3 regions of the Stenotrophomonas sp. YJH_SMC_43 genome follow, and region 1 is predicted to be linked to each of the others. Evidence: predicted binding sites of a transcription regulator. Region 1 holds the regulator's gene; each other region holds the start of a gene.
The links. Region 1 encodes FliA, which starts transcription of late flagellar genes. Its sites were predicted from a motif close to TAAAGTTTNNCNNNCNNNGGCCGATAA; they were not measured.

Region 1 (7,356 bases):
CTCGCGCAAGCTGCCGATCGCCCCGGTCGACCCGCTGGAGGAAGGCGGCGTGATTGCCCTCGTCGGCCCGACCGGCGCCGGCAAGACCACCACCATCGCCAAGCTGGCCTCGCGCTTCGCCGAGAAGCACGCCCCGCGTGACGTCGCCCTGGTGACCACCGATACCACCCGCATCGGCGCCCGCGAGCAGCTGTACGGCTACGGCCGCCAGCTCGGCATCGCCGTGCACGAGGCCAACAGCGGCACCGACCTGGACCAGCTGCTGGAACGCCTGAAGGACTACAAGCTGGTACTGATCGACACCGCCGGCCTGGGCCCGCGCGACCGCGCACTGGCCGCCCAGCTGCAGTGGCTGCGCGCCGCCCGCCAGGTGCGCACCCTGCTGGTGCTTCCGGCCAACACCAGCTTCGGCGACATGGACGAGGTGGTCCGCCGCTTCGGCGCCGCCAACCTGCAGGGCCTGGTGCTGAGCAAGCTGGACGAGACCGGCCGCTTCGGCAACGCCCTGTCGGTGGCCGTGGACCACGCCCTGCCGATCACCTGGGTGACCGATGGCCAGGACGTTCCGGACGACCTGCACCGGGCCAGTGCAGCCAATCTTGTACTTCGCCTTGAAGATTTGCGCCGAGCGGCCGATATGCCCTGCAACCCGGAGTTGAACCATGCCGTCGCGTGAGTACGCCAAGCTGACCAAGACCTTCCCGCTGTCGGCCACCCGCAGCGAGCCGCTCGGCCCTGTGCGCACCATCGCCGTCACCGGCGGCAAGGGCGGTGTGGGCAAGACCAATGTCTCGGCCAACCTGGCCGTGGCACTGGCCGGCATGGGCAAGCGCACGCTGCTGCTGGACGCCGACCTCGGCCTGGCCAACATCGACGTGATCCTGGGGCTGAACCCCACCTTCACGCTGGCCGACCTGGTCGCCGGCCGCTGCTCGCTGGACGATGTGATCGTCGAAGGCCCGAACGGCGTGCTGGTGGTCCCGGCCGCGTCCGGGCGCCGGCACATGGCTGAGCTGGCCCCGGCCGAGCACGTCGGCCTGGTCAACGTGTTCTCCGAACTGGAACGCGAACTGGACATCATGGTGGTGGACACCGCCGCCGGCATCACCGATGGCGTGCTGACCTTCTGCCAGGCCGCGCAGGACACCGTGGTGGTGGTCTGTGACGAGCCGGCCTCGATCACCGACGCCTATGCGCTGATCAAGGTGCTGTCGCGCGAGCGCGGCGTGGACCGCATCCAGGTGGTGGCCAACATGGTGCGCGACCCCAACGAGGGCCGCGTGCTGTACGAAAAGCTGACCCGGGTCTGCGAGAAATTCCTCGCCGATGTCTCGCTGAACTATCTGGGCTGTGTGCCGCAGGATGATTGGCTGCGCCTGTCGGTGCAGCGCCAGCAGCCAGTGGTAAAGGCCTACCCGTCCAGCCCGGCCGCGTTGGCGATCACCGAGATTGCCCGCCGTACCGCACGCTGGCAGGCGCCGACCGAACCGCGCGGCGGCGTTGAGTTCTTCCTCGAGCGTATTCTCAAGCAGCGCGGGGTGGCCGCATGAAAGGCGCAGCCCAGTACCGGGAAGTCCAGCGCACGGCGGCCAACGAGGTCATCGCCCAGCATTCGGACCTGGTGCGGCGCATCGCCCACCACCTGGCCGCACGCCTGCCGGCGAGCGTCGAGGTCGACGACCTGATCCAGGCCGGCATGATGGGACTGATCGAAGCCTCGCGCAGCTATGACGCCGACCAGGGGGCTTCGTTCGAGACCTATGCCTCGATCCGCATCCGCGGTTCGATGATCGATGAGATCCGCCGTGGCGACTGGGTGCCGCGCTCGGTGCACCGCCGTGCACGTGATGCCGCCGCCACCATCCGCCGCCTGGAACAGAGCAGTGGCCGTGCCGCCAGCGCCACCGAAGTGGCCGCCGCGATGGAGATGCCATTGCCCGAGTACCTGCGGCTGATGGAAGACGCTGCCCGTGGCCAGGTGCTGAGTCTTGAATCGCGCATCGAGGACCAGGGCGAGCTGGACACCGTGGCCCAGGGCGGCCCGACCCCGCAGCAGGTGCTGGAGCGCGGCGAGTTCGGCCGCGAGCTGGGCAAGGCCATCGGCCACCTGCCCGAGCGCGAACAGCTGGTGCTCTCGCTGTACTACGAGCAGGAACTGAACCTGAAGGAGATCGGCGCGGTGCTCGGCGTGAGCGAGTCGCGGGTCTGCCAGATCCACGGCCAGGCGGTACTGCGCCTGCGTGGCCGGCTGAAGCTGTTCGAGGCCGCCGACGCCGGCCTCGAAGAATGAACATCCCCGAGGCGGCTGCCCCCGGCCGTCCGGAATGAACAACAAAGGAATTCTGCTTTGAACAAGAACATGCGCATCCTGATCGTCGACGACTTCTCGACCATGCGTCGAATCGTCAAGAACCTGCTGGGCGATCTGGGCTTCACCAATACCGCCGAAGCCGAGGACGGGCATGCCGCGCTGTCGCTGCTGCAGAGCCAGCCGTTCGATTTCGTGGTCACCGACTGGAACATGCCGGTGATGACCGGCATCGAGCTGCTCAAGGCGATCCGTGCCGATGCCAAGCTGAAGACCCTGCCGGTGCTGATGGTCACCGCAGAAGCCAAGCGTGAACAGATCATCGAAGCCGCCCAGAGCGGCGTGAACGGCTACATCATCAAGCCGTTCACCGCGCAGACGCTGGAAGAGAAGCTCGGCAAGATCTTCGAACGCCTGGCGGCCAGCGCCTGATGGATACCACGGTCGACAAGAGCGCCCTCGCCCTGCGCCTGCAGGAGGCCCTGGACGCACTCGAGTCCGGTGACGAAGCCGCCTGGCGGCAGCGCATCGACGGACTGGTCGCGCTGCGCACGCAGCCGATGATGAGTGGGCTCTCGCGGCTGGCCCGCGAACTGGGGCAGGCGCTGGGTGAACTGCCGACCGTGCCGAGCGAAGCCGGGGAACTGGACGATGCCTGCGCGCGCCTGGACCACGTGGTGGCGATGACCGAGCAGGCCACGCACCGCACCCTGGACCTGGCCGAGGAATGCCGCAGCCTGACCGAACAGCTGCGCGCCGAAGGCCTGCAGCCGGGCCAGGACGCGCAGCTCGAGCGCATCCGCCACAACCTGACCGAGATCGCCCTGACCCAGAGCTACCAGGACCTGACCGGGCAGATCATCCGTCGCGTGGTGGGCATCGTCCGCCGCGTGCACGAAGGCTTCGGCGCACTCGGCCTGCCACCGGAACAGCATCGCACCGACCCGGAACTGGCCGGGCCGGCACTGAAGGGACTGGACCGCCACGCGGTCTCGCAGAACGACGCCGACGACCTGTTGTCGGATCTGGGGCTGTAAGCATGAGCGCGGTATCCGACGACATCACTGCCGATTTCATCATCGAGGCACAGGAAATCCTGGATCGCCTCGGCGAACAGCTGGTGTCGCTGGAGCAGGCACCGCAGGACAGCGATCAGCTCAACGCGGTGTTCCGCGGCTATCACACGCTCAAGGGCGGCGCCGGCTTCCTCGGCGTCACCGCCATGGTGGAGCTGTGCCATGCCGCTGAAGAAGCGCTGGGCGCCGCGCGTGCCGGCCAGGCGGTGCTGCAGGCCCATCACTTCGACGCGGCCCAGCAATCGCTGGACTACCTGCAGTCGATGCTGGATGCAGTTTCCTCCGGCACCGAGCCGGGCTATGCGCCGCCGGACTTGATCGCCCAGTTCGACGTGCACGGCGGTGCCGTGGCGGCACCCGCCGCCGCCGCAGCACCCGCCGCGGGTGGCAGCGACCTGATCACCGACGACGAATTCGAGGCCCTGCTCGACCAGCTGCATGGTGGCAACGCGCCGACCGCGGTCGCACCAGCGAAGAAAGCCGACGACGGACTGATCAGCGAAGACGAGTTCGAAGCCCTGCTCGACCAGCTGCACGGTGGCGCCGCACCGGGCACCAAGCCTGTTGCCGCCGTGGCACCGGCGCCGGTTGCAGCCCCGCGCCCGGTCGCCGCACCGGCACCGGTGGCAAAGCCGGCCGCCAAGCCGTTGGCCGAGGCCGAACACACCGTACGCGTAGACACCAAGCGCCTGGACGCGATCGTCAACCTGATCGGCGAACTGGTGCTGTCACGCAATCGGCTCAAGACCCTGCGTGCACGCCTGCGCGATGAAGAATTGGACCGCGCCGTGTCCACACTGGACATCGCCACGGCCCGCCTGCAGTCGGCGGTGATGCGTACCCGCATGCAGCCGGTGGGCAAGGTCTTCTCCCGCTTCCCCAAGGTGGCCCGCGACGTCGCCCGCTCGCTGAAGAAGGAAGTGGACCTGGAACTGATCGGCGCCGAGACCGAGCTCGACCGCAACCTGGTCGAAGCGCTGGCCGACCCGCTGGTGCACCTGGTCCGCAACGCCATCGACCATGGCGTGGAAATGCCCGACCTGCGCGAGGCGCAGGGCAAGCCGCGGATGGGCCACGTGCGGCTTTCGGCGCAGCAGGAAGGTGACTACGTCAGCATCGAGGTGCAGGACGATGGCGCCGGCATCGACCCCGAAAAGCTGCGTGCCAAGGCACGCGAGAAGGGCCTGATCGATCCGGAAGCCGCTGCGCGCCTGAGCAGCGAGGAATGCCTGCACCTGGTGTTCCTGCCCGGCTTCTCGACCAAGCAGCAGGTCACCGACATCTCCGGCCGCGGCGTGGGCATGGACGTGGTGCAGTCACGCATCCGCGAACTGAGCGGCCAGATCCAGATCCAGTCGGAGCTGGGCCGTGGCAGCCGCTTCCTGATCCGCGTGCCGCTGACCCTGGCGATCCTGCCGACCCTGCTGGTGCAGGCCGGTGAGGACGTCTACGCGCTGCCGCTGGCGCGCGTGATGGAAGTGCTGCACGCACCGCGCACGTCGCTGGGCTGGTTCGATGGCCGTGCCGTGCTCGACCGCCGCTCGCACACCCTGCCGCTGGTCGATCTCCGCCAGTGGCTGGATGTGACGCCGGCCGCCTCGCCCCTGCTGACCATCGTGGTGCTGCAGGCCGGCGAAGCGCGCTTCGGGCTGGTCGTGGACCAGGTGCGCGGGCGCGAGGAAGTGGTCATCAAGCCGCTGCCGAAAGCCCTGCGCGGCCTGCGTGGTTATGCAGGTGCAACCTTGATCGGCGATGGTCGCATGGCCTTGATCCTGGACGTGGACGGACTGCGATGACCCCCGCCGGGCGTCGCCCGGCGACCCGAAAACTGTGACTACCGTCTGTACGCGATCTACCGGTGTCTCAAGTCCCATTCATACACGCCGATACCGGAACCATGGATAGACTCAGCCTCATTGGACTCTTTCTCGCCCTGGCCTCGCTGGTCGGTGGCAGCATCCTCAAGGGCGCCGGCCTGGCGTCGTTGTGGTCGCCTGCGGCGTTCGTGATCGTCATCGTCGGCACCGTCGCCGCGATCCTGCTGCATACCTCGCCGGCGGTGTTCAAGCATGCGTTCAAGATCGTGCGCTGGGTCGTGCGCCCGCCGCACAGCGATCGCCGCGAACTGATCCAGCAAATCGTCGAGTGGAGCAACATCGCCCGTCGCCAGGGCCTGCTGGGCCTTGAATCGCAGGTGGAAGCGCAGCAGGACCCGTTCCTGCGCAAGGGCCTGCAGCTGCTGGTGGACGGCGTCGAGCCCGAATCGATGCGGCACATGCTGGAAATCGAACTGGGCAGCCAGGAACACCAGGACCAGGCCGGTGCCAAGGTATTCGAGGCGATGGGCATCTACGCGCCCACGCTGGGCATCATCGGCGCCGTGCTCGGCCTGATCGCGGTGATGAAGAACCTGGCCGACCCGAGCAAGCTGGGCCACGGCATCGCTGCCGCGTTCACCGCCACCATCTACGGCATCGCCTCGGCCAACCTGCTGTTCCTGCCGGTGGCCGCCAAGCTCAAGAGTGTGATCTCGCACAACACCCGCGATCGCGAAATGGTCATCGAAGGCCTGATTTCGATCGCCCAGGGCGAGAACCCGCGCAACATCGAAACCAACCTTTCCGGCTTCCTGCACTGACATGGCCCGCCGCAAGCACCACGAAGAGCACGCCAACCACGAAGCATGGGCGATTCCCTATGCCGACCTGATGACGCTGCTGCTCGCCTTTTTCGTGGTCATGTACGCGATTTCCTCGGTCAACGAGGGCAAGTATCGGATCATGGCCGACGCGCTGACCGATGCCTTCGGCGGCGCACCGCGCACCATCAATCCGGTGCAGGTGGGTAACAAACAGGTGCAGGGGGGCGGCTGGGACAGCCCCTCGGTGATCAAGTCCGGCACCAAGATCGGACCCTCAGCGCCTGCACCGTCGCACGACCCGACCCTGCTGCCATCGATGGCCTCGCAGATGCGCATGCCGGTGTCGGTGCACAACCAGGAGCAGATCGCGCGCGCCGAGCGCCAGCTCAACAGCATCGCCGACCGCCTTACCGCTGCACTGGCGCCGTTGATCGACCGCGGCATGATCAGCGTGCGCCGCACCGAGCTGTGGATCGAAGTCGAGATCAACAGCGACATCCTGTTCCCCACCGGCTCGGCCGCGCTGGACGTGCATGCACGGCAGACCCTGGCCAGCCTGGCCGAGGTGCTGCGTGACGTGCCCAACAGCGTGCGCGTGGAAGGGCACACCGACAATGTACCGATTGCTACCGCCACCTTCCCTTCAAACTGGGAACTGTCGGCCGGCCGCGCGGCCAGCGTGGTGCACCTGTTCGCCGACCAGGGCGTGCAACCGTCGCGGCTGGCGATGGTCGGCTACGGCCAGTTCCGCCCGCGCGAAGAGAACGACAGCGCGCAGGGCCGCAACCGCAACCGTCGGGTGATGGTCATCATCCTGGCCGACACCTCGCATTCGGTGGACCCGCTCGGCCAGCGCCTGAACGCAGCCACCGGTGCCACCCAAAGCACCGACACCGAGCAAGCCGCGGCAACTCCGGCTACCGCCCCCACCTCCCCCATCGCACCGGTGAAGTTGCCGCCGGTGCCGGCTGGCAGCCGCGTCGGCGCCGCCGTTCCCCCGGCAATGAAGGAGTAAACCGATGCGCATCTGGGCAGTCGCCAACCAGAAGGGCGGAGTCGGCAAGACCACCACCACCCTCGCCCTCGGCCGTGGCCTGGCCGCGCTTGGCCATCGCGTGCTGCTGATCGACCTCGATCCGCACGCCTCGCTCAGCCGCGCCTTCGGCGTGCCGGTCGATCCGCCGCCGGCCGGCGTGCTGGAACTGTTCGGCGCACCGCCGGCCGATCTTTCCAGCCTGTGCCATGCCAGCAGCATCCACGGCCTGGACTATGTCTGTGCACAATCCGCGCTGGCCACATTGGAACGCCGCAGCGCCAACCAGCCCGGCCTC
Region 2 (7,356 bases), 1.3 Mb from region 1:
TGGGCCACCGTGAACAAGCAGGACGGCGGCGGCAAGCGTAGCGGCAGTGCCCGCAAGGGCGCGAAGAAGGCGACCAGCAAGAAGGCTGCCAAGAAGGCGCCTGCCAGGAAGTCGGCCACAAAGAAGGCCACGACCAAGGCGACGGCAGCGAAGAAGGCACCTGCGAAGAAGGCGGTGGCGAAGAAGGCACCGGCTCGCAAGACCGCGACAAAGAAGGCCACAAAGAAGACGGCGAAGAAGGCTGCGGCCAGGAAGACGGGTACGGCCGCCTCGCGGAGCGCCGCCGCAAAGAAGGCAGCCAAGACGCGGGCCGCGAAGAAGACCGTGCGCAAGGCGGCGGCGAAGAAAGCTACGCGTACGCGTACGCGTGCGCGCGCCTGAAGCGTCGGTCAGGGGGGAGCGTCCTCATCCATGCGGCAACTTCGGCTGCGTCAGCACGGCCTTCAGCAGTAGACGGGCTCCTTCCAGCGAAATACGGCCGCTCAAGGCGGCCGTATTCCTGTCGCTGCACTGCCCGCTCAGGCTGCGCGACGGGGCACAGCAGAGACCGCCGCGCCTTCCACCTTGAATACCGCCACCGACGTGGTCAGCGCATGCGCCTGTTCTTCCAGCGCGCGGCTCGCCGCAGTGGCTTCTTCCACCAGGGCCGCGTTCTGCTGGGTCACCTGATCCATCTGCGCCACCACCTGGTTGACCTGCTCGATGCCGGCGGCCTGTTCCTTGCTGGCCGCTGCGATGTCGCTCATCAGCTGGGTGGTGCGCGAGCTGGCCTGGGCCACGCGCGCGATCGCGGCTTCCGATTCAACGGTCACCGCCAGGCCACTCTTCACCTTGGCAGCGGCGTCTTCGATCAGCTCCTTGATCTCCTTGGCGGCGACACCGGCACGCTGCGCGAGCGTGCGCACTTCGCTGGCGACCACGGCAAAACCACGGCCCTGCTCGCCTGCGCGCGCAGCTTCCACTGCAGCATTCAACGCCAGGATGTTGGTCTGGAACGCGATGCCGTCGATCACCGTGGAGATCTCCGAGATGCGAGCCGACGACTGATCGATCTCGCCCATGACCGATGCCATCTGTGCCATCGCCTGCTCGGTCTCGCGCACCGCGGCACCGGCGGCATGCGCTTCGCTGTCGGCCTGACGTGCCAGCTCGGCGTTCTGGCGTACGGTGGAAGTCAGTTCCTCCATCGATGCGGCCGCTTCTTCCAGATTGGCGGCCTGCTGCTCGGTGCGGCGCGACAGGTCGTTGTTGCCGGCGGCCAGTTCCTGCGCCGCGTTGTTGATGCTGTCGGCAGCCACCTGGATGCCCCGCACGATGCCAGTCAGCTGCGCAGTGGTGGTGTTGGCGTCGTCGCGCATGCGGGCGAACACACCGTCGTACTCGCCATCCATGCGTGCGGTCAGGTCGCCGTGCGAGATCGCGCGCAGCACGTCGGAGACATCGGCAATGCTGGACTGCGAACTGGCCATCATGCCGTTGAGGTGCTCGACCATCGCCTTGAACTGGAACTGGAACGCAGTGGCATCGCCACGCATGCTGAAATCACCGGCACGCGCGGCGCGGGCCAGTTCATCGATCTGCGCGTTGATCGCCATCAGGCTCTGCTTCACCGCGGCCAGGGTGCGGGTCAGCGTGCCCTTCTCGCCCGGGTAGTCCGGCAGGTCGCGGCTGAGGTCACCGATGGCGTAACGCTGCATCACTTCAGCCATCAGCAGTTCCACCTGCACGTGCGATTCGACCAGGCTGTTGGTCGCCTGCACCATGCGGCCGAAATCGCCAGGGAACGCACTGGCGTCCATGCGATAGCGGATCGCGCCCGCCTCATGCTGTTCGGCCATCTGCAGCTGCGCGCCGATCGCCGCCTGCACGCTCTGCCGCACGCTGGCCATCGCCTCGCCAAGCTGGGTCAGCTCATCACGGCCACCCAGACGGAACTCCTGGTCCAGCTGGCCCTTGGACAGCCGTTCGGCCAGGTTCACCGCGCGGGCCAGCGGGCCGGTCAGGCTGCGGCCGATCATCACCGAGGCGCCGATGCCGACCAGCAGTGCGACGCCGCCCAGCACCAGCAGCTGCAGCAGGCTGCGCTCGCCCAGCCTGATCGCCTCGGCGGCTGCATCGCGGCTTTCCTTCTCTTCGAAGTCCACGCCGTCGGACAGCGCCTTGTTCCAGCCATTGGCCGCTTCCTGCACCGGGCCCAGGGTCAGCGCCACGGCGCCCGGGTAGTCGCCCTGCTCCATCAGTTCGCTGGTCTGCTTGTTGAGCGGGCGCGCGATGGCGCGCTTGGCCGCGATGGTTTCCGCGATGGCCTTGCCCTCCGCATCACCCGGCAGTGCCTGATAGGCGGTCCAGCTGGCCTCATAGCGCTTGACCAGATCGGCGATGCGCTGCTCGTCGCTGTCGCGCGCTTCGCCCTGGCGGATCAGCATTTCACGGCGCACCACCATCATCTGGTTGTTGGCATCGAGCATCTGCGACAGCAGGCGCACCTTGGCCACGCTGACGTCGACCACCTGCTGCATCGCGCGCTTCTGCACGACACTGGCGGTGGCGCCGGTGGCCACCACGGCGGCGACCAGCAGCAGCAACAGGCCAAAGCCCAGCCCAAGACGCCAGGCAACCCTGACATTCCTCAAGTAGTTCATCGGTACATCCAAAACGGGGGGATGCGCCCCTATCGGCCGTGCCACCGGCAATCTTGATCGGCAACACGCACGCGCGTCGGCAGCCGTTCACCTTGGTGAGGCCACGCGCCGCGCTTCTGCGGCAAGGTCCAACCGCCCGCCGGGACCGCACTGCTCATGCCGGCATCAGGTTGCTTTCACGGGGGCTGCGCAGCCTCTCCGGGCAGGGTGGAGCTGCCATCTGCCGGAGATCTCCATGCCCGTATGTCGCCCCGCCCTGCTCGCCCTGTCCTTGCTGATGTCCCCCGCCTTCGCGCAGGTGCCCCCGCCGGTCCAGCTGCCGGAGCCCATTGCCGAGAAGACCGGACCCGATACCGCGGCGCGCTCGCCACTGCACGCCCAGGTGCTTCTGGATCGCGCCAATTTCTCCCCGGGCGAGATCGACGGTGAAGTCGGCAGCAATCAGCGCCGGGCCGTGGCAGGCTTCCAGGCGGCCCACGGCCTGACAGTGAGCGGAGAGCTGGACGATGCCACCTGGAAAGCACTGCAGGCCGATGCGACCACGCCGCTTGCCAGTTACACGTTGACCGCCGAGGACGTGGCCGGGCCGTTCATCGCCGTTCCGAAGACGCCCGCCGCGCAGGCAAAGCTGAAGGCACTGGGCTACAGCAGCGTCGAGGAATCACTGGGAGAGCGTTTCCATGCGTCGCCGGCATTGCTGAAGACGCTCAACCCCGGCGTCGATCTGGCCAAGGCCGGCAGCCGCATCCAGGTGCCCAACATCGCACCGGCTGCATTGCCGAAGGCGGCGAAGATCGTGGTCGACAAGTCCGATTCCACCCTGCAGCTGCTGGATGTGCAGGGCAAGGTGATCGCGCAGGTGCCGGTCTCTTCCGGCAGCCAGCATGATCCGCTGCCGATCGGTGAATGGAAGATTCTCGGCGTCTATCGCGACCCGCCGTTCCACTACAACCCCAAGCTGTTCTGGGATGCGCGCAAAGGCGAGAAGAAAGCCACGCTGCCGCCAGGCCCTAACAATCCGGTCGGCCGGGTCTGGATCGACCTGTCCAAGCCCCACTATGGCCTCCACGGAACGCCGGTACCGGGCCATGTAGGCAAGACCGAATCGCATGGCTGCGTACGCATGACCAACTGGGATGCGCTGCGCGTGGCCGATGCGGTGGATACCTCCGTCCCCGTGGTGATGCAGGAGTGAGCCGATGCGTTTTTCGCAGCTGATCGTGCTGGGCGTGCTGCTGGGTGTGGGACTGGGCTGGTGGCTGCGCCGCGATGCTGGCGAATTCGTGGCCGCGTCCACTCCTGCAGCGCAGCCCAGCGTGGCCACAACGCCGTCGATGCAAGCTGCCGCGCCGCGCGCGACGGCACCGACTGGCATCGACGCGGCCTCGGGCACCCTGCTGCTGCCGGTGCAGGGGGTACTGCCCTCTCAACTGCGCGACACCTTCACCGATGCACGCAGCGAGGGCCGCGTGCACGATGCGATCGACATCATGGCCGATGCCGGTACGCCGGTGCTGGCGGTGGCCGACGGCACGGTGGAGAAGCTGTTCGACAGCAAGCGCGGTGGGCTGACCATCTACCAGTTCGAGCCCGGCGGACGCTGGTGCTACTACTACGCGCATCTGCAGCGCTATGCCGATGGCCTGAGCGAAAAGCAGGTGATCAAACGCGGGGATGTGATTGGTTATGTGGGCAGCACTGGTAATGCCAGCGCGGAGGCCCCGCACCTGCATTTCGAAGTACACGTACTGGGGCCGGAGAAGCAGTGGTGGAAGGGGGAATCGATCAATCCGTATCCGCTGCTGAAATCGGCTGCTTCGACGCCCGGCGCTGCCAGCGCCGCAAGGTGAACGTGAACACCGCCAACGCACCCCCGGGAATCAGCAGGAACAGTGCCGCCACCTTCCAGAAAAAGAACGGCCACAGCCAGACGTAATCCAGGTCGGTCAGCTTCAGCAGGTCCAGCGGGGGCTGCAGTTCGATCACGGCCGCCCTGCCCGCCAGCGCCGGGTCCACCTCCAGTACGGTTACCCGCAGCCATGAGCGTCCGCGTGGCAATGCATCACCGCGGCCATATCCAAAGTAGGACGCCATGAGCCCGCTGGACTCAACCGATGCCAGCCTGCGGTTGATACCCTGCCCGGCCACTCCCGAACGCTCTCCTGCGCGGAAGTCCCCATGATCGGTGGGAGTGTCGATGCGCAGCAGCACTTCAGGGTCAGCCTCAGTACCGTCTGCGGCATACCGCAGTCGCAGCCGCAGTTGGTCATCAATGAAGCGGTAGACCGTCACCTCGGCCGTCGCGCCGGGGCTGAGCAGCAGCGGCAGGGTCTGGGTACGCGAGGCCAGATGGTTGGCGATGGCGCCGAGCGCCAGAACCGCGCAGGCGATGACCCACAGGCTCCACAACACCCACAGGGTGACCCGCACCACGGTCTCGCCTTTCACGCTGACATCCTGGTCATCGCTTCGCTTCCTCGCCGGCACTGGCAACACAGTAACGAAAAAGCCCCGCGTTCGCGGGGCTTCTTCCTTCTGCGACGCCAGGCATGGCCCAGCGCTACCGGTCACGCACTCAGGCGAACGGATCCTGCAGGACCATGGTGTGGTCGCGGTCCGGGCCGGTGGAGACGATGCTGATCGGGCAACCCGCCAGCTCTTCCAGCGAACGCAGGTAGGCACGTGCGGCCGGCGGCAGGTCGTCCCAGTGGGTGATGCCGTGGGTGTTCTCGCTCCAGCCCGGGAACTCCAGGTACACCGGGGTGCAGTCTTCCCAGCCCTGTGCGTCCAGCGGGGCGTACTCGGTGCGCTTGCCGTTGTATTCGTAGGCGATGCAGACCTTCAGCTTTTCCATGCCATCGAGCACGTCCAGCTTGGTGATGCACAGGCCGCTGATGCCGTTGATGGCCACGGCGCGCTTCAGCGCGACGATGTCCATCCAGCCGCAGCGACGCGGGCGACCGGTCGAGGCACCGTACTCGGCACCGCGGTCACGGATGCCCTGGCCGACTTCGTCGTCCAGTTCGGTCGGGAACGGGCCGCCGCCGACGCGGGTGGCATAGGCCTTGGCGATACCCAGCACGTAGTCGATCGAATCGGCGCCGACGCCAGAACCGGCCAGCGCACCACCGACGGTGGTGTTGGAGCTGGTGACGTACGGGTAGGTGCCGTGGTCGATGTCCAGCAGCGCACCCTGCGCGCCTTCGAACAGCACGCGCTTACCCTGCTTGCGCAGGTCGTGCAGGATCCCGGCCACGTCGGACTTCATCGGCTGCACGTACTCGCCGAAGGCCAGCGCTTCGTCGAAGGTCTTCTGGAAGTCGACCGCATCGGTGTTCAGATACTTGGTCAGCACGAAGTTGTGGTAGTCCAGCGCGGTGCGCAGCAGTTCTTCGAGCTGCTTCGGGTAATGCAGGTCGGCGATGCGGATGCCGCGACGCGCCACCTTGTCTTCGTAGGCCGGGCCGATGCCACGGCCGGTGGTGCCGATCGCCTTGCCACCGGCAGCGCGCTCGCGCGCCTGGTCCAGGGCGATGTGGTACGGCATGATCAGTGGCGCGGCCGGGGAGATCTTCAGGCGCGAACGCACTTCCACGCCGGAGGATTCCAGCTCGGCGATTTCCTTCTGCAGCGCGGCCGGCGAGATCACCACGCCGTTGCCGATCAGGCACAGCGCATCGTCACGCAGGATGCCCGACGGGATCAGGTGCAGGACGGTCTTCTTGCCGTTGATGACCAGGGTGTGGCCGGCATTGTGGCCGCCCTGGAAGCGCACGACGGCGCCGATTTCCTCAGTGAGCAGATCGACGATCTTGCCCTTGCCTTCATCGCCCCACTGGGCACCAAGCACTACGACAGACTGACCCATGACGGGCTCCTCATATGTTGCGGCCATCGGGGCCGCGGACGGGTAAACCGTGGCGGGGCTGGCCAGCACCTGGAGGGCGGCTCCAAACGGGGAGCAGCCGGCGATGGAAGGCCCAGACACGGAAAAAGCCGAACGGGGAGGCCCGTCCGGCTTTTGTGCATTATCCGGGTTTCCGGGGTCGGGTGCCACCTTTCCGACGGACGGCTTCACCGGCCGGTCAGGCCGGCGTCTCATGTAGAGCCGAGCCCATGCTCGGCTGCCTTCCCGCCGCTGCGCGGCGCCGCCCGAGCATGGGCTCGGACGCTACAGGGCGGGGTTCAGTGCCGCACCCACCACAGCAGGCTCAGGCCGGCCAGCAGCACCAGCCCGCCGAAGCTGCGCAGGGCCGGGCTGGGCAGGTCCAGCAGGCGGTCGGCCATGCGCTTCCAGGCGAACGGGGCGACGAACAGGAACAGGCCTTCCAGCACCGCGACCAGGCAGACGGCGGCGAACAGATCTTTCATGGGGGGACTCCGGAAAAAGCACGGGGCCCGGCGTCTGGCCGGGCCCCGTGGGGTAGTGCCCTGCGACCTCAGCGGTCGTTCTTCAGGTACTGCAGGAACGGGTCGTTCTTGTCCAGCACGATCACGCCGTTGCCGTCGGTCATGGAGCCACGGTAGGCCTCCAGGCTGCGGTAGAACGCGTAGAACGAGGGATCGGCCGAGCCGGCCTTGCCGTAGATACGGGCGGCATCGGCATCGCCTTCACCACGCAGGCGCTGGGCATCACGCTCGGCCTCGGCGATCAGCACGGTGCTGTCACGGTCGGCCTGGGCACGGATGGTCAGCGACTGCTCCTCGCCCTCGG
Region 3 (7,356 bases), on a different contig from region 1:
CCATGGTGACGCTGTGCATGGCGCTGTTCTCGGTCATCCGGTTGATCCAGCCCAATGTCCATCCGGCCGAACGCTGGCTGCACGGCGTGGCCATCGCCGTCGGCGTCTATGGTTCGATCCTGGCGCAGAGCCGCGGGCCGATCCTGGCGTTCATTCCCGCCATGCTGATGGTGATTGCGGTGCACGTCCGGCGCACCCGGCGCTGGCGGGGGGCACTGGCCTTCGTCGGTGCCCTGGTCATTGGCGTGGTCGGCGCCACCTCGGTGCTGAACCATGAGGTGATCCAGCGCTTCGGTGAGGTCAGTGGCGAGATCTCCGGTTTCAACCAGGAAAACGAGGTCGGCTCGGTCCGCGAGCGCATCGCCATGTGGGGCGTGGCCGTCGATGCCTTCGCCGAGCATCCCGTGGCGGGGGTGGGCCTGAACCAGTTCGGTACCTATGCACGTGAGGGCATCGCCCGCGGCGAGGTGTCCGAGTCGATCTTCCGCTACAACCATCCACACAACGAGTACCTGGAAGCGGCGGTGACCGGTGGCGTGCCGTTGCTGCTGATCATGCTGCTGGTCTTCATCCTGCCCGGCATCCATTTCGTGCGACGTCTCGGCCACGCCGACGACATCACCGCGATGATCGCCACCGCCGGACTTGCCGTGGTCATCGTCTATGCGCTTTCGGCGTTCACGGACAACGTGTTCTACCGGGCGATGCCGCATTCGTTCTATTTCTACCTGGTCCTGGGTTTCATGCTGGCGACCGCCTTGCCGGCGCGTGACCTGCTCCGGCCAGGGAGTCCTTCCTGATGGCGCATATCCATCTGCTGGCCGCCGACAACCAGCGTGGCCTGTCCCATGACATCCAGGTGATCGAGCGCTCGTTGCAGCAGCTCGGGCACACGGTGACGGTCAGCCGCCTGGACGCGGTGCGCAATGGTGGCGCCTGGAAACTCCGCGGAATGCGCCTGCGCAGGCTGCTGGCCTCGTGGCTGAGCCTGGGGCGCACGCCGGCCCGGTTCGACGTCAACATCTCGCTGGAACATGTCCGGCCGGCGAGCTTCGGACTGGCCAACGTCAATCTGTTGATCCCGAATCCGGAATGGGTGTCCGCACGCAGCCTGCGGATCCTGCCGCGGTTCGATGCGTTGCTGACCAAGACCGAAGAAGCCACGCGCATCTTCAACGCGCTGGGCATGCGCGCGCTGGAAGTCGGTTTCTGCAGCCGTGACCGCTACGACCCGGCAGTGCCGCGCAGGCCGCGCAGCTTCCTGCATGCGGCCGGTACCAGCCGTATGAAGGGAACGGCTGCACTCGTCAATGTCTGGAAACGGCATCCCGAATGGCCCTTGCTGACCATCCTGCGCGGCGGCCCTTCGGACGAAGATGAGGGCGGTGCCGCGAACCTGAGAATCGTCCGCGAGCGGCTGCCCGACCAGGAGGTGCAGCGCCTGCAGAACGAACATGCGTTCCACCTGTGCCTGTCGCAGACCGAAGGCTGGGGCCACTATCTGGTGGAAGCGATGAGCTGCGGGGCGGTGGTGATCACCTGTGACGGCGCGCCGATGAATCAGATGATCGACGACAGCCGCGGCATCCTGGTTGCCGCGCACGAGGGCGAGCCCTGCCATCTGTCCAGGACCTGGCATGTGGATGAGAAGGCGCTGGAACAGGCCGTCGAGCGCGCGCTGGCGATGGATGAGGCCGAGTGGACCCGGCTGGGCGCCAATGCACGCGCATGGCACCTGGCCAGCGAGGTGGCGTTCCCGCGCCGTCTGGGCGAGGCCCTGGCCAAGCTCTGAGCTGATGTGGGGCTGGTCGCTGCAGCCCGCTCAGCCAGGCACCAGGGTGATCTGCGGATGGCTGCCGAAGATCTCCATGACGATCTCGAAGTAGGTCTGTCCCTGGCCAAGCGCCAGTGCCGTCAACTGAGCGTGGATGGCCGCACCGTTGAACCTGCCGCCCTGAGCGAGTTTCGATTGCAGCCAGGCGCGCGTGGTCTCGCGGCCCAGTGCATCGCGGCTGTGGGCGAAGTCACGCCACACCACCGTGGCGATGGCATGGCCTGCGAGAGCGCCGTAGCCGCCGTGAAGCAGGTCATCAAGCGCATCCAGGCTTGCGCCCAGTTGCCAGTCTTCGTCGGCCATGAACACGCGATTGATTTCCACGTAGAGGCTGGCGATGTCGTTGATGGACGCGCCTTCGATGTGCAGGATCCGTGTCATCTGCAGACTGTAGCCCTCCCGGGCGGCGGTTGTGTCCGGCGCAGATAATCCAGGGCCGCTTCGGATGGAGCTGGCATGATTATGGTGTTAAACCTGCGTGATTTTCATCGGGCGCTGGCGTGTCAGCGGTATTCAATAATGATATGGCGCCATTATCTGCCGCCTTGTTTTCTGACTGCCTGCACAGTTCCATATATTTGGATCGGTCCATATATAAAGTCCCGTAAAGTTTCCCTTCGCTGCGCCGCCATCGAACGTACGGCCACGATCAAGGGAATTGAGATGCTTGCCTTACGTAATCTCCGTGTGGGATCCCGGCTTGGCGCCGGCTTCGGTCTGCTGCTGCTGTTCATCATGGCCATCGTTGGCCTGGTGCTGTATGGGAATCAGCTGAAATCCGCCCAGTTCGAGAAAGTGGTGGACGTCAACATGGTCAAGATGCGTTTGTTGAATGACATGCTTGATACCAACAACGCGGTGCTGATGCATCGCCGCCTGATGGTGATCAAGCGGGGTGATGAGTTCGACAGGGATTACCAGCGTGCCCAGGAGTTGTCGCGGACCTATGACGGTATCTGGGCCAAGTACATCAAGATTCCGCGTGACGCCACCGGCGATACCCTGGTCGCGCGCATCGAGGCGGCACGAAAGGCCACCGATGCATCAACCCAGCAACTGCATGAGCGCATGAAGGTGGGGGATTTTGATGGGGCAGCGAAGGAGCTGCTGGCCGAGCACGGTCTGGCAACGGCCTGGAATGAATCCATCTCGGCCCTGCTGCGCCACCAGGAAACACTGACCGAACGCAGCCGCGAAGAGTACCGCGCAACCGAATCGTGGACCGGCACGCTGTCGATCGCGTTCGGGGCACTGAGCCTGCTGCTGGGTACGTTGGCGGCCTGGGCGATCACCCGCAGCCTGACCCGTCCGCTGGAAGGCGCGGTGAAGCTGGCCGACGGCATCGCCAGTGGCCGCCTGGACAGCAGCATCGACGCCACCGGCAACGACGAGGTGACCCAGCTGCTGAAGTCGATGCAGCGCATGCAGGCACAGCTGCAGTCGGTGATGGCGGCGCAGGGCGAGCTGGCACGCCAGCACGATGCCGGCAGTCTCAGCTACCGCATGGACGAGAGCGCATTCCCCGGCGACTACGGGCGCATGGTGCATGAGACCAATGCGCTGGTTGGATCGCACGTGCAGGTACAGAACCGGCTGATCGAGGTGATGAAGCACTACGCACACGGCGATCTGTCGGTGGACATGGACCCGCTGCCCGGCGAGAAGGCGGCGATCACCCAGGCGATGGACGAAACCAAGTCCAGCCTGTCGGCGATCAACAGCGAGATCCGCCGGCTGGCGACGGCGGCCGCGGCAGGCGACTTCAGCCTGCGCGGTGATGAAGATCGCTTCGCCTACGATTTCCGCGACATGGTGGCAGGGCTCAATCGCCTGATGCAGACCACCGACGAGAACTTGGTGCAGGTCTCGACCCTGCTGCAGGCCATCTCGCGCGGCGACCTGACCGTGCGCATGCAGGGGGATTTCCACGGCGTGTTCGCGCGCATGCGTGATGACTGCAACGCCACCGTCGATCAGCTCAAGCAGATCGTGGGCCGTATCCAGGCCAGTGCTTCCAGCATCAACCTGGCAGCGGGCGAGATCGCCTCGGGCAACACCGACCTGTCGCGGCGTACCGAACAGCAGGCGGCGAACCTGGAAGAAACGGCAGCGTCGATGGAGGAACTGACCTCTACCGTGAAGCAGAACGCCGAGCACGCACGCCAGGCCAACCAGCTGGCCATCGGCGCGCATGGTGTTGCCTCGCAGGGCGGTGAAGTGGTCGGGCAGGTGGTCACCACGATGTCGGCCATCGAAGCCGCGTCGAAGAAGATCGCCGAGATCATCTCGGTCATCGATGGCATCGCCTTCCAGACCAATATCCTCGCGCTGAACGCGGCGGTCGAAGCTGCGCGTGCCGGGGAACAGGGCAGGGGCTTTGCCGTGGTGGCCAGCGAAGTGCGTACGCTGGCGCAGCGCTCGGCGGGCGCGGCCAAGGAGATCAAGGGCCTGATCGAGGATTCGGTCGGCAAGGTCGCCGATGGCTCGGCGCTGGTCCGCCAGGCCGGCACCACGATGGGCGAGATCGTGGCCTCGGTGCAGCGCGTGACCGACATCATGGCCGATATCTCTGCTGCCTCCCAGGAGCAGAGCTCGGGCATCGAACAGGTCAACCAGGCGGTGGTGCAGATGGATGAGACCACCCAGCAGAATGCCGCGCTGGTCGAAGAAGCCAGTGCCGCAGCGCGCTCGATGGAGGAGCAGGCGAACCTGCTGGCCGAAGCCGTGTCGGTTTTCCGCACGGGGGCGGTGACCGCCGCCGCCGCAGTACGCCCGGCGCTGGCAGCCGTGGCGGCATCGGTTGCGCCGGTACGCCGGCCTGCGGTGCTGTCGCCGCGGCTTGAGCCGACGCTGGCCGCCAATGCGGGTGGTTGGGAAGAGTTCTAGCAGAGGGCAATGCCGGCAGGGAGACGGCGCCCATCGCGACGGCTGGTCGCGATGGGCGCGGATTTTCTTCCTGAACGTGCGATGGCCGATGAAGTGGCGGACACGCGCATTTCACTTCCGGTTGCCAACCGCGGGAGGACACTGGTGCCATACCGGAACTCAGGAGATGGCCATGAAGACCTCGACCCGATTGCTTGTGCTGGGCACCCTGCTGGCGGCTTCGTCGGTGGCCGGCGCGCAGACCTATGGGCCGCGCGATGAGGGACGCAAGTTCAATGACGGCAGCCGCGTGGTCTGCAAGAACGTGGAAGTGCAGCGTAATTCGCGCGATCCCAACCGCATCGCCGGTACCGCCACTGGCGCCGTGATTGGTGGCCTGCTGGGCAACCAGGTGGGCGGTGGCAACGGCAAGAAGCTGGCCACCGTGGCCGGTGCCGTGGCCGGTGGTGCGGCCGGCCGCCAGATCCAGGGCAACAGCCAGCAGAAGAACGGCGACCGCGTGGTCGAACGCCGCTGCGAGCGCGTTTACCGCTGACCGATGATGCCAACAGCGTAATCCCCCTTCCGCAACGCAGTTCCTCGAACGCCGGCCCCGTGCCGGCGTTCCTCGTTGTGGGGCCCCGTATCGCCGGCCGCTGTGTCGCGCCTATACTGCGCCGACCTCCAAGGATGAATGCCCTGTGAACGAATTGCCCGTCGCAGAGTCGCACGTGCCGGTTGCCGACCGCGAGCCCGGACCCGAGGCGAGCACCCGCTTCGGTCGGCTGCGCGAGCGTACCGATGAGTTGGAACTGTTCATTTCCGGCCTGCTGGCGTTCGCACTGTTGGCGGTGCCTGGGTACCTGTTCGATGCGTGGGCGCGCAGCAGCCTGCACACGGAAGGCATGTACTTCCAGGTGCTGTGGTTTGGTTTCAGCATCAGCGTGGGCATGTGTTACGTGCTGGCGGTAGCGCTGATCGCGCACCTGACCGTGCGCGGGTACTGGATAGGCCTGATCGGGCTGAAATCGCACTTTCCCAAGGGCATCGACTGGGAACGGCTGCCGCAGATGGGCCCGGTATCGCGCGCTTTCCTCAAGGCGCGCGACGGTGGCCTGGACGGCAGCATCGAACGCGCTGATCGTTTGGCCACCATGCTCTTCTCCACCACGCTGCTGGCAGTACAAACGCTGGCCGGCACCCTGGTGATGGCCGTGCTGACGTTGTGCGTGGCGATGGCGATCAGTGCGCTTGCCGGCGGTTCCGATCGTGTGGCCATGATCGTGGTCGGTACCGTGCTGGCCAGCCTGCTTGTACTCGCACTGGTTCCTGCACTGCTGGAGCGTGTCATTGCGCGCCGGCAGCGGCGCGACCAGCCCTATGACGGCCTGCAGCGGTGGCTGCAGCGCTTCCTGGCGGGCCTGCAACGGATTCCCCTGCTGCGCCTGATGCAGACCATGCAGTTGACCCTGCAGAGCAACCTGCGCTCGCGTTCGTTCATGGCGGTCTATCTGCTGGCGGTGATGGTGGCCATGGTGCTGGGCGGGGTGCAGGTGCTGGGTTCGGTGAAGTTCTCGCTGTTCAACCGCTACCAGGTGATGACCGACGAGGCCGTCGAACACGGCATGTTGAGCGCGCATTACGAATCGATGCGTTCGGCGCACGATCAGCTGCTGCCGTACCCGATGATCCCGTCGGACACTATCAGTGGTTCACGCCTGCGTGTGTTCATTCCACACCGCCCCCAGCGCGACAACCCGCTGGCGCGCCAGCACTGCACCGCCTTGCCCGCCGCACGCAATGAAGCGACTGGCGCAAAGGCTGCCAGCGCAGCGGTGGAGTGCCTGTCCCGGTTGTGGCGGGTGCAGCTGGATGGCACGCCGGTTGACCTGCACGACTTCATGCCGATGGAGCGCCGCGATCTCGACATGCGTGGCCTGGTGGGCTATCTGCCCATGGCGACGCTGGCACCGGGTCGCCATGACCTGAGCCTGGTCTGGAATGCCGAAGGGGGCGAGCGCGGCCCGGAGCGACGCCGCGAGTACCGCATCCCGTTCTGGTACGCGCCCGACCCCTGAAAAGGGGGCGGAGGGGATTGAGCCGCATCCCCCGACCTTGCCGTTTACGACTCAATCCCCTTCGTCCCCTTTTTTTCGAGGAGGCGCCAGGCGGCGAGGCTGCCGTAGAGCAGCAGCAGGACGGTGAGAGTGATCAGTTCGTGGCCGACTTCAGCCAGGCGGGCGTCCATCTGGTTCAGGCGCACCATCAGGTTGATGCCCGAGGTGGTCGGCAGCAGCTGCGCCAGCCAGACCAGCGGTTGCGGCGTCATCACCGCCGGCCACGACAGGTTGGCCAGGAAGAACAGTGGGATCGAGGTGGCGATGATGTACTGGAAGGCGCGTTCGCGGGTGCGGAAGAAGCTGCCGACGAACAGGCCGAACGCCACCGTGGCGGCGATGAACAGCGTGCCGCCCAATAACTGGCCCAGTGGATTGCCACCGCGCGGATAGTCCTGCACCCACGCGGTGAAGCCGGCGTACCAGAACAGACCGAACAGGCCGATCAGGCTGAAGCCCAATGCCATGCCCGCCAGCGTTGGCAGGTCGAAGCGCAGGCGCCGGCCCAGCGCGAGTCGGCGGCCACCGAGCAGCACGCCG

Region 2: the regulator FliA is predicted to act here: its motif matches at 2,672-2,698, upstream of AC5QAH_RS00155 (methyl-accepting chemotaxis protein).
Region 3: the regulator FliA is predicted to act here: its motif matches at 2,440-2,466, upstream of AC5QAH_RS08505 (methyl-accepting chemotaxis protein).

The regions. Positions count from the first base shown of each region.
Region 1 is NZ_JCAFVQ010000001.1:1,301,312-1,308,667, forward strand. Features, by position in the region: gene flhF (flagellar biosynthesis GTPase FlhF) at 1-676, shown strand, start outside; gene AC5QAH_RS06105 (MinD/ParA family ATP-binding protein) at 663-1,550, shown strand; gene AC5QAH_RS06110 (RNA polymerase sigma factor FliA) at 1,547-2,290, shown strand; gene cheY (chemotaxis response regulator CheY) at 2,348-2,740, shown strand; gene AC5QAH_RS06120 (protein phosphatase CheZ) at 2,740-3,345, shown strand; gene AC5QAH_RS06125 (chemotaxis protein CheA) at 3,348-5,180, shown strand; gene AC5QAH_RS06130 (flagellar motor protein) at 5,282-6,022, shown strand; gene motD (flagellar motor protein MotD) at 6,024-7,040, shown strand; gene AC5QAH_RS06140 (ParA family protein) at 7,045-7,356, shown strand, end outside.
Region 2 is NZ_JCAFVQ010000001.1:30,217-37,572, reverse strand. Features, by position in the region: gene AC5QAH_RS00160 (hypothetical protein) at 1-381, shown strand, start outside; gene AC5QAH_RS00155 (methyl-accepting chemotaxis protein) at 519-2,642, opposite strand; gene AC5QAH_RS00150 (L,D-transpeptidase family protein) at 2,878-3,837, shown strand; gene AC5QAH_RS00145 (M23 family metallopeptidase) at 3,842-4,492, shown strand; gene AC5QAH_RS00140 (hypothetical protein) at 4,428-5,090, opposite strand; gene AC5QAH_RS00135 (adenylosuccinate synthase) at 5,218-6,510, opposite strand; gene AC5QAH_RS00130 (DUF2065 domain-containing protein) at 6,828-7,013, opposite strand; gene hflC (protease modulator HflC) at 7,082-7,356, opposite strand, start outside.
Region 3 is NZ_JCAFVQ010000002.1:470,317-477,672, forward strand. Features, by position in the region: gene AC5QAH_RS08490 (O-antigen ligase family protein) at 1-800, shown strand, start outside; gene AC5QAH_RS08495 (glycosyltransferase) at 800-1,792, shown strand; gene AC5QAH_RS08500 (barstar family protein) at 1,823-2,215, opposite strand; gene AC5QAH_RS08505 (methyl-accepting chemotaxis protein) at 2,498-4,720, shown strand; gene AC5QAH_RS08510 (glycine zipper 2TM domain-containing protein) at 4,887-5,255, shown strand; gene AC5QAH_RS08515 (hypothetical protein) at 5,401-6,777, shown strand; gene AC5QAH_RS08520 (ABC transporter permease) at 6,822-7,356, opposite strand, start outside.